2 regions of the Stenotrophomonas sp. 220_Sma genome follow, and region 2 is predicted to be linked to the other one. Evidence: predicted binding sites of a transcription regulator. Region 2 holds the regulator's gene; the other holds the start of a gene.
The links. Region 2 encodes FliA, which starts transcription of late flagellar genes. Its sites were predicted from a motif close to TAAAGTTTNNCNNNCNNNGGCCGATAA; they were not measured.
Positions count from the first base shown of each region.

Region 1: ACZLIB_RS20645 (methyl-accepting chemotaxis protein) is a predicted target of FliA. The motif match lies at 1,951-1,977, and genes of this name have one in related genera.

Region 1 covers NZ_CM151348.1:4,432,718-4,437,737, forward strand. Annotated here, with positions in the region: gene ACZLIB_RS20645 (methyl-accepting chemotaxis protein) at 1-1,922, opposite strand, end outside; gene ACZLIB_RS20650 (arylamine N-acetyltransferase family protein) at 2,125-2,964, shown strand; gene ACZLIB_RS20655 (VOC family protein) at 3,056-3,427, opposite strand; gene ACZLIB_RS20660 (response regulator transcription factor) at 3,450-4,088, opposite strand; gene ACZLIB_RS20665 (sensor histidine kinase) at 4,085-5,020, opposite strand, start outside.
Region 2 covers NZ_CM151348.1:2,197,471-2,202,490, reverse strand. Annotated here, with positions in the region: gene flhF (flagellar biosynthesis GTPase FlhF) at 1-512, shown strand, start outside; gene ACZLIB_RS10345 (MinD/ParA family ATP-binding protein) at 499-1,386, shown strand; gene ACZLIB_RS10340 (RNA polymerase sigma factor FliA) at 1,383-2,126, shown strand; gene cheY (chemotaxis response regulator CheY) at 2,184-2,576, shown strand; gene ACZLIB_RS10330 (protein phosphatase CheZ) at 2,576-3,181, shown strand; gene ACZLIB_RS10325 (chemotaxis protein CheA) at 3,184-5,016, shown strand.

The DNA.
Region 1 (5,020 bases), 2.2 Mb from region 2:
GCGGCATCGGCATTGCGGCCAACAGTGTCGGTCAACTCGTGCATCGACGCTGCCGTCTCTTCCAGGTTGGCCGCCTGCTGTTCGGTACGCTGCGACAGATCATGGTGACCGGCGACGATCTCACCAACACCGGTATCGAGGCTGGACGTGGCCTGCTGGATGCGGGTGACGATGCGGCCCAGTTGCGCGACGGTGGCGTTGGCATCGTCGCGCATGCGCGCGAACACGCCCTGCAGTTCACCTTCCATGCGCACGCTGAGGTCACCGCGGGCCAGCGCGGCCAGAAGCGCCTGCAGATCGCCAAGATTGGTCTCGAAGGTGGTCAACAGACGATTGATGCTGGTCGACAACGTACGCACAAAGCCCTGCTTCCCCTCCAGCGCGATGCGACCGTGCAGGTCACCGTGCGCGGCCGCGTCGACCAGGGCTGCCACTTCGGTTTCCAGCAGGGTTTCCAGCGCGCGACTGCGCCATTCCACCGCCACGCCGAGGAAATGCCCCTCGTCGACAATGGGATTGACGACCAGCTGATAGCGCACACCGGAATGGCCGATCTCGCGTTCTTCGCGTTGTCGCACGCCAGCCAGGCTGGCCAGCGCCGGATGCAGGCGTACCGCATCGCTCCCCACCAGCTCATCGCCCTGACGTTCCAGCTGCTCCAGCAGCGCCGGATTGGCATACGCCACCAGGCCTTCGGCATCGACCACCATCAGCCCGGTCTGCGCACTGTCCAGCGCCTGGCGCACACGGGTGTTGCCGCGCGCCACAGCACGTTCGGTCTCGATGCGCGCGCGCAGGCGCTGCTGCATGTCGACCAGGCGTCGGGCCAGCTGGCCGATCTCATCGTTGGCGTTGTAGACGCGCAGGGTGGTGTCGAGGCGGTCGTCGGCGATGTCGCTGGCGAAACGCAGGGTGTCCTGGATCGGCTGGCGCACCGCACGCAGCACCAGCACCAGGCTGGTGATCAGCACACCGGCCACCAGCAGCAGGGTCAATGCGAACAGCACGCTCATCGTGCGCGCGCCGACCTGCTGGCGCGCCTGCGCCCTGGCCAGCGCTGCCACCTGCACCTGCTGGAAAGCGGCAAGCGCCGGCGCTACGCCCGCGGCGGTATCCAGCAGCGACTGCGCTTCCACATCCAGGCCGACGCGGGCCGCGGTATACCCCAGCAGGGCGCCTTGATAGCCCTCCATCCCGGTGCGCAGAGCGTCCTGCGCATCCGCGGGCAGGCCCGCCAGCGCGAGGTCGAACGGCAGCTTTTCCTCGCTGGCGCGGTCGGCGTGGGTGGAATCACCGTCGAGCAGCAGCAGGGCCTCCTGCCTTCGCATCTTCTGCAGGGACAGCGCCAGCGACGGCCGCTGCAGCGCATCCACCTGCGCCTGCAGGGTTTCGGCGGCCTGCTGCAGCTGTGCAGCGAGGCCGGCCTCACCGCGGCCCATCTCGTCGACCCGTTCGAACAGGGCGGCCACACCCTGCGAGAACGCGTCGGCCGATTCGGTCAGCACCTGCAGCGCCATGCGCCGGCCGGCGTCCATCGGCATCGCGCGAAGCGCCTGCAGGTCAGCCTGCAGGGCCTTCTGTGTTGCCAGCAACTGGCTGCGGTCAGCATCATCGAAACTGCGTGCATACTGGGTCTGCAGGCGGCGCGCTTCGGCCACCCGCGTGGACAGGCTGGCAGCCAGATCGCTGCCGCGCTGGTAGCTGGCCTGGCTGCGCGCGGCCAGGGCGTTGGCATGGCCAGTCCAGGCGTAGACAGCGGCGATCGCCACCAGCCCCAGGCCACAGACCCACAGGGTCGCCTTGAGCTTGTTGGCCACGCTGAGCCGGTGTGGTTGCAGCCACAGCAGCAGGCCGGGGGACGCCGAGCGCAACGTGGCAAGACGCGTGCGCAGGGACCGGAGGTGGGGGACAACGGCCGACATGACAGACTCCAGGCGGAAGGACGCACCTGTATCGGCCGGATTCAGGGCAACTTTAGGCCCTTCTTCGTCTGCGTCCCCCGTCACTGGCGGACGCGGTCTTTGTACCGGGTGCAGGCGACGGGGGCATGACACGGCCGCCGTGCTTGACCTCAACCCCGGTTGGGGGAGCACAGTGGACCTCCCTTCCCCGCCCGGTGCCCCCATGACGACGCTCGATGTCCCCCGCTACCTGCAGCGCCTGCAGCTGGATGCGCCGCCACCACGGACCCTGGCCGGCCTGACCCTGCTGCAGCAGCGCCACAACGCACTGCTGCCCTTCGAAACCCTCAGCTGCCTGCTGCGCGATGCGGTGCCGATCGACCTGGACAGCGTGCAGCGCAAGCTGCTTGACGAGCGCCGCGGTGGCTACTGCTTCGAGCTCAATGGTGGGTTGCTGGCGCTGCTGCAGGCCTTGGGCTTCGATGCCCAGCCGTTGAGCGCGCGCGTACTGCTGGCCGCCCAGGACGGCGAACTGACCGCGCGCACCCATCTGCTGCTGCGCGTGCACGTGGACGGCGATGACTGGCTGGTGGATGCCGGTTTTGGCAGCCTGACCCCGACCGTACCGCTGCGCCTGCATGACCCGCAGCCGCAGGCCACCCCGCACGAACGCTATCTGTTGCAGCGGTTGGAAGACGGCGGTGATTTCATGCTGTCGGCCGAATCCAGCGACGGCTGGCGGGTGATGTACCGCTTCGATCTGCAGGCGCCGGCGCCGATCGACAACGTGGTGGGCAACTGGTACGTATGTACCCATCCCGATTCCAGTTTCCCCGGCCAGTTGCGCGCGTCGCTGACCGGGCCGGACTGGCGCCGCACCATCGGCAGCGGCAACTACACCGAGTACCGCCCCGGACAGGCACCGGACAAGCGCCCGCTGCATGATGTGGGTGATGTGCGCGACGTGCTGGAGCAGCGCTTCGGCATCCAGCTTCCGGACGACCCGCGGCTGGATCCCGCGATCAACGACTGGCTGCAGCGCTCACGCGCCGCGACGCTGTAGAGTCGAGCTTGCTCGACTGATGCATCTACGGCGACGTCAAAATCAGTCGAGCAAGCTCGACTCTACAGATGCGCGCACCGCAGCGTTGACGTTACGGCGCTGTGCGCGCCTGCAATGCGATACGGTTGCCTTCGCTGTCGCGGATCTCGGCCACGCGCCAATCGCCGGCATCGGCCGGGCCGAAGCGCAGCTCGGCTCCGGCCTGCAGCGCACGGTCGAGGCTGGCATCCAGGTCACCGACGCCGATGTAGATGCGCGCGCCCTGCTCGGAAGGCAGATAGTCCGCGCCGTGCACCAGCGCAATGCTGGCACCGGCGGCCTCATCGGAAAACGGTAGATAGGCCATCCGGCAGTCGTGCAGCACGATAGGTTCGTCCACCGCAACCTGCAGCCATCGCTGGTAGAACGTGATGGCCCGGTCCAGGTCACTGGCCGGGATTTCCACATGCAGGATCGGGTTCACTGACATTCCTTGCCACGTCCACTCAGATGATGCGCAGGGTAATCGCCTTCAGCACTGCACGGGTGCGATCGCGGGTGCCCAGCTTGTCGAGTATGGCGGACACGTAGTTCTTCACCGTGCCCTCGGCCAGGAACAGGCTGCGCGCGATCTCCTTGTTGCTGTAGCCCCCGGCCAGCAGGCGCAGGATTGCCACTTCACGTTCGCCGAAGGTATCGGTGGGCGGCGCTTCATCGTGGAAGCGGTAACGCGCGCGCACCGGATCGGTACTGACCGGCAGCAGCAGGGTCTCGCCAGCGGCAACGCGTTCGATGGCCTCGCGCAGGTCGGCCGGCGCGGCATCCTTGAGCAGGAAGCCCTGTGCGCCGGCCTCGCTGGCGCGCAGCAGCAGATCACTTTCATCGAAGGTGGTCAGCAGCAGCCACGGCGTGGCATCGCCGCGCGCGCGCAGCTGGCGCAGTGCCTCGATCCCATCCAGCCCTGGCATGCGGATGTCACTGAGCACCACGTCCACGCGCTGCGTATCCAGCGCATCCAGCAGGGCCTGGCCATCCTCGGCCTCCAGCACCACGTCCACCCCCAGGCCCTGCAGCAGCGCACGCAGGCCTGCACGCACCAATGCCTGGTCGTCGGCCAGCGCTACGCGGATTGCGGCCGGGCTCATGCCGGCAACCGCGCGGTCAGATGCATGCCGCCCTGCGCGGTTCGGGCCAACTCCAGCCGCCCCTGTACGGCCGCCAGGCGCTCGCGCATGCCGGCGATGCCATTGCCCTCGCGGATGCGTTCGGCGCGCTGGCCATCATCGCGGATATCGATACGCAACTGGGATTCCTCTTCACTGATCGTCAACCACACGGTGTCTGCATTGCCGTGCCGGGCGGCATTGGTCAGGGCCTCCTGTACCAGCCGCAGCACGGTCTCGGCCATCAACGGGTCAGCCACGCGCACCCCGTCGCCGATCTGCAGCTGCAGCTTCGGTCGTGGGAAGGGTGCGGCCAGCGCATGCAGCGCGGTGGCCAGATCGAGGCCGCGATCATCGCGCATCGACTGCACCACCTGGCGGATGTCGGCCAGCAACTCGCCGGACAACTGTTCGGCCAGCACCAGCCCTTCGCGACCGGCCAGCGCAGGGTCAGCGGCCAGGGCGCGCAGGTTGAGCCGCATCGCGGTGAGCTTGTGCCCGGCCACATCGTGCAGCTCGCGCGCAAGGCGAAGGCGCTCGGCATCGCGTGCGCTGTCGGCCAGCAGCGCGCGGGTGGCCAGCAGGTCGGCATTGACCCGTGCCAGATCATCGCGGGCCAGCGCCGTGCTGCGGGCATAGTGCGCGGTCAGCGCGGCGAAGGCCTGGAAACCGCCATACAGCAGCACCACCAGCAGCGGCTGGCTGAAGCCGCTGTGGCGCAGCACGGCATACACCGCCAGGTTGGCCAGCAGCGCAACGCCCAGCACGAAGCGCGGCGGCCAGTGTTCGGCCAGCTGTGCAACCAGCACCACCAGCAGCACCGGGGCGGTACCGGTACGCGGCTGCAGCGCAACCAGCACAACCGCCAGCAGCGCCTGCAACACCGCAGCAGCGGCGCGCACGCGGGATGGCAT
Region 2 (5,020 bases):
CCACCCGCATCGGTGCCCGCGAGCAGCTGTACGGCTACGGCCGCCAGCTCGGCATCGCGGTGCATGAGGCCAACAGCGGCACCGACCTGGACCAGCTGCTGGAACGCCTGAAGGACTACAAGCTGGTGCTGATCGACACCGCCGGCCTGGGCCCGCGCGACCGCGCACTGGCCGCCCAGCTGCAGTGGCTGCGTGCCGCGCGCCAGGTCCGCACCCTGCTGGTGCTGCCGGCCAACACCAGCTTCGGCGACATGGACGAGGTGGTCCGCCGCTTCGGCGCCGCCAACCTGCAGGGCCTGGTACTGAGCAAGCTGGACGAGACCGGCCGCTTCGGCAATGCCCTGTCGGTGGCCGTGGATCATGCCCTGCCGATCACCTGGGTGACCGATGGCCAGGACGTCCCGGAGGACCTGCACCGGGCCAGTGCAGCCAATCTTGTACTTCGCCTTGAAGATTTGCGCCGCGCGGCCGATATGCCCTGCAACCCGGAGTTGAACCATGCCGTCGCGTGAGTACGCCAAGCTGACCAAGACCTTCCCGCTGTCGGCCACCCGCAGCGAGCCGCTCGGCCCTGTGCGCACCATTGCGGTCACTGGCGGCAAGGGCGGCGTGGGCAAGACGAATGTGTCGGCCAACCTGGCCGTGGCGCTGGCCGGCATGGGCAAGCGCACGCTGCTGCTGGACGCCGACCTCGGCCTGGCCAACATCGACGTGATCCTGGGCCTGAACCCCACCTTTACGCTGGCCGACCTGGTCGCCGGCCGCTGCACGCTGGATGACGTCATCGTCGAAGGCCCGAACGGCGTGCTGGTGGTCCCGGCCGCGTCCGGCCGCCGCCACATGGCCGAGCTGGCCCCGGCTGAGCACGTTGGCCTGGTCAACGTGTTCTCCGAGCTGGAGCGCGAGCTGGACATCATGGTGGTGGACACTGCCGCGGGCATCACCGATGGCGTGCTGACCTTCTGCCAGGCCGCACAGGACACCGTGGTGGTGGTCTGTGACGAGCCGGCCTCGATCACCGACGCCTACGCACTGATCAAGGTGCTGTCGCGCGAGCGTGGCGTGGACCGCATCCAGGTGGTGGCCAACATGGTGCGCGACCCCAACGAGGGCCGCGTGCTGTACGAGAAGCTGACCCGCGTCTGCGAGAAGTTCCTTGCCGATGTCTCGCTGAACTACCTGGGCTGCGTGCCGCAGGACGATTGGCTGCGCCTGTCGGTGCAGCGCCAGCAGCCGGTGGTGAAGGCCTATCCGTCCAGCCCGGCGGCGCTGGCGATCACCGAGATCGCGCGCCGTACCGCGCGCTGGCAGGCGCCGACCGAACCGCGTGGCGGCGTCGAGTTCTTCCTCGAACGCATCCTCAAGCAGCGTGGGGTGACGGCATGAAAGGCGCAGCCCAGTACAGGGAAGTGCAGCGCTCGGCGGCGAACGAAGTCATCGCCCAGCATTCGGACCTGGTGCGGCGCATCGCCCACCACCTGGCCGCGCGCCTGCCAGCCAGCGTCGAGGTCGACGACCTGATCCAGGCCGGCATGATGGGACTGATCGAAGCCTCGCGCAGCTATGACGCCGACCAGGGTGCTTCTTTCGAGACCTACGCCTCGATCCGCATCCGTGGTTCGATGATCGACGAGATCCGCCGTGGTGACTGGGTCCCGCGCTCGGTGCACCGCCGTGCACGTGATGCCGCCGCCACCATCCGCCGCCTGGAACAGAGCAGTGGCCGTGCCGCCAGCGCCACTGAAGTGGCCGCCGCGATGGAGATGCCGCTGCCTGAGTACCTGCGGCTGATGGAAGACGCTGCACGTGGCCAGGTGCTGAGCCTGGAATCGCGCATCGAGGACCAGGGCGAGCTGGACACCGTCGCCCAGGGCGGGCCGACCCCGCAGCAGGTACTGGAGCGCGGCGAGTTCGGTCGCGAGCTGGGCAAGGCCATCGGCCACCTGCCCGAGCGCGAACAACTGGTGCTCTCGCTGTACTACGAGCAGGAACTGAACCTGAAGGAGATCGGCGCGGTGCTCGGCGTGAGCGAGTCGCGGGTCTGCCAGATCCACGGCCAGGCGGTACTGCGCCTGCGTGGCCGGCTGAAGCTGTTCGAGGCTGCCGACGCAGGCCTCGAAGAATGAACATCCCCGAGGCGGCTGCCCCCGGCCGTCCGGAATGAACAACAAAGGAATTCTGCTTTGAACAAGAACATGCGCATCCTGATCGTCGACGACTTCTCGACCATGCGTCGAATCGTCAAGAACCTGCTGGGCGATCTGGGCTTCACCAATACCGCCGAAGCCGAGGACGGGCATGCCGCGCTGTCGCTGCTGCAGAGCCAGCCGTTCGATTTCGTGGTCACCGACTGGAACATGCCGGTGATGACCGGCATCGAGCTGCTCAAGGCCATCCGTGCCGATGCCAAGCTGAAGACCCTGCCGGTGCTGATGGTCACGGCAGAAGCCAAGCGCGAGCAGATCATCGAAGCCGCCCAGAGCGGCGTGAACGGCTACATCATCAAGCCGTTCACCGCGCAGACGCTGGAAGAGAAGCTCGGCAAGATCTTCGAACGCCTGGCGGCCAGCGCCTGATGGATACCACGGTCGACAAGAACGCCCTCGCCCTGCGCCTGCAGGAGGCCCTGGACGCGCTCGAATCCGGTGACGAGGCCGCCTGGCGGCAGCGCATCGACGGGCTGGTCGCGCTGCGCACGCAGCCGATGATGAGCGGCCTCTCGCGGCTGGCCCGCGAGCTGGGACAGGCGCTGGGCGAACTGCCGACCGTGCCGAGCGAAGCCGGCGAACTGGACGACGCCTGCGCGCGACTGGACCACGTGGTGGCGATGACCGAACAGGCCACGCACCGCACCCTGGACCTGGCCGAGGAATGCCGCAGCCTGACCGAACAGCTGCGCGCCGAAGGCCTGCAGCCGGGCCAGGACGCGCAGCTCGAGCGCATCCGCCACAACCTGACCGAGATCGCCCTGACCCAGAGCTACCAGGACCTGACCGGGCAGATCATCCGTCGCGTGGTCGGCATCGTCCGCCGCGTGCACGAAGGCTTCGGCGCGCTCGGCCTGCCACCGGAACAGCATCGCACCGACCCGGAACTGGCCGGGCCGGCACTGAAGGGACTGGACCGCCACGCGGTCTCGCAGAACGACGCCGACGACCTGTTGTCGGATCTGGGGCTGTAAGCATGAGCGCGGTATCCGACGACATCACTGCCGATTTCATCATCGAGGCACAGGAAATCCTGGATCGCCTCGGCGAACAGCTGGTGTCGCTGGAGCAGGCACCGCAGGACAGCGACCAGCTCAACGCGGTGTTCCGCGGCTACCACACGCTCAAGGGCGGCGCCGGCTTCCTCGGCGTCACCGCCATGGTCGAGCTGTGCCATGCCGCTGAAGAGGCGCTGGGCGCCGCACGTGCCGGCCAGGCCGTGCTGCAGGCCCACCACTTCGACGCGGCCCAGCAATCGCTGGACTACCTGCAGTCGATGCTGGACGCGGTTTCCTCCGGCACCGAGCCGGGCTATGCGCCGCCGGACCTGATCGCACAGTTCGACGTGCACGGCGGTGCCGTGGCTGCACCCGCCGCCGCCGCAGCACCCACCGCGGGTGACAGCGACCTGATCACCGACGACGAATTCGAGGCTCTGCTCGACCAGCTGCATGGTGGCAACGCGCCGACCGCGGTCGCGCCAGCGAAGAAGGCCGACGACGGACTGATCAGCGAAGACGAGTTCGAAGCCCTGCTCGACCAGTTGCACGGTGGCGCGGCACCGGGCACCAAGCCTGCGGCCGTGGTGGCACCGGCACCGATCGCAGCGCCGCGCCCGGTCGCCGCACCGGCACCGGCGGCGAAGCCGGCCGCCAAGCCGCTGGCCGAGGCCGAACATACCGTGCGCGTGGACACCAAGCGCCTGGACGCGATCGTCAACCTGATCGGCGAACTGGTGCTGTCACGCAATCGGCTCAAGACCCTGCGTGCACGCCTGCGCGATGAAGAGCTGGACCGGGCCGTGTCCACTCTGGATATCGCCACCGCCCGCCTGCAGTCGGCAGTGATGCGCACCCGCATGCAGCCGGTGGGCAAGGTGTTCTCGCGCTTCCCCAAGGTTGCCCGCGACGTCGCCCGCTCGCTGAAGAAGGAAGTGGACCTGGAACTGATCGGCGCCGAGACCGAGCTCGACCGCAACCTGGTCGAAGCGCTGGCCGACCCGCTGGTGCACCTGGTCCGCAACGCCATCGACCATGGCGTGGAAATGCCCGACCTGCGCGAGGCACAGGGCAAGCCACGGATGGGCCATGTGCGCCTGTCGGCACAGCAGGAAGGCGACTACGTCAGCATCGAGGTACAGGACGATGGCGCCGGCATCGACCCGGAAAAGCTGCGCGCCAAGGCGCGCGAGAAGGGCCTGATCGATCCGGAAGCCGCCGCGCGCCTGAGCAGCGAGGAGTGCCTGCACCTGGTGTTCCTGCCCGGCTTCTCGACCAAGCAGCAGGTCACCGACATCTCCGGTCGTGGCGTCGGCATGGACGTGGTGCAGTCACGCATCCGCGAACTGAGCGGCCAGATCCAGATCCAGTCGGAACTGGGCCGTGGCAGCCGCTTCCTGATCCGCGTGCCGCTGACCCTGGCGATCCTGCCGACCCTGCTGGTGCAGGCCGGCGAGGACGTCTATGCGCTGCCGCTGGCCCGCGTGATGGAAGTGCTGCACGCGCCGCGCACCTCGCTGGGCTGGTTCGATGGCCGTGCCGTGCTCGACCGCCGCTCGCACACGCTGCCGCTGGTCGATCTGCGCCAGTGGCTGGATGTGACGCCGGCCGCCTCGCCGCTGCTGACCATCGTGGTGCTGCAGGCTGGCGAAGCGCGCTTCGGGCTGGTCGTGGACCAGGTACGCGGGCGTGAGGAAGTGGTCATCAAGCCGCTGCCGAAAGCGCTGCGCGGCCTGCGCGGTTATGCCGGTGCAACCTTGATCGGCGATGGTCGCATGGCGCTGATCCTGGACGTGGACGGGCTGCGATGACCCC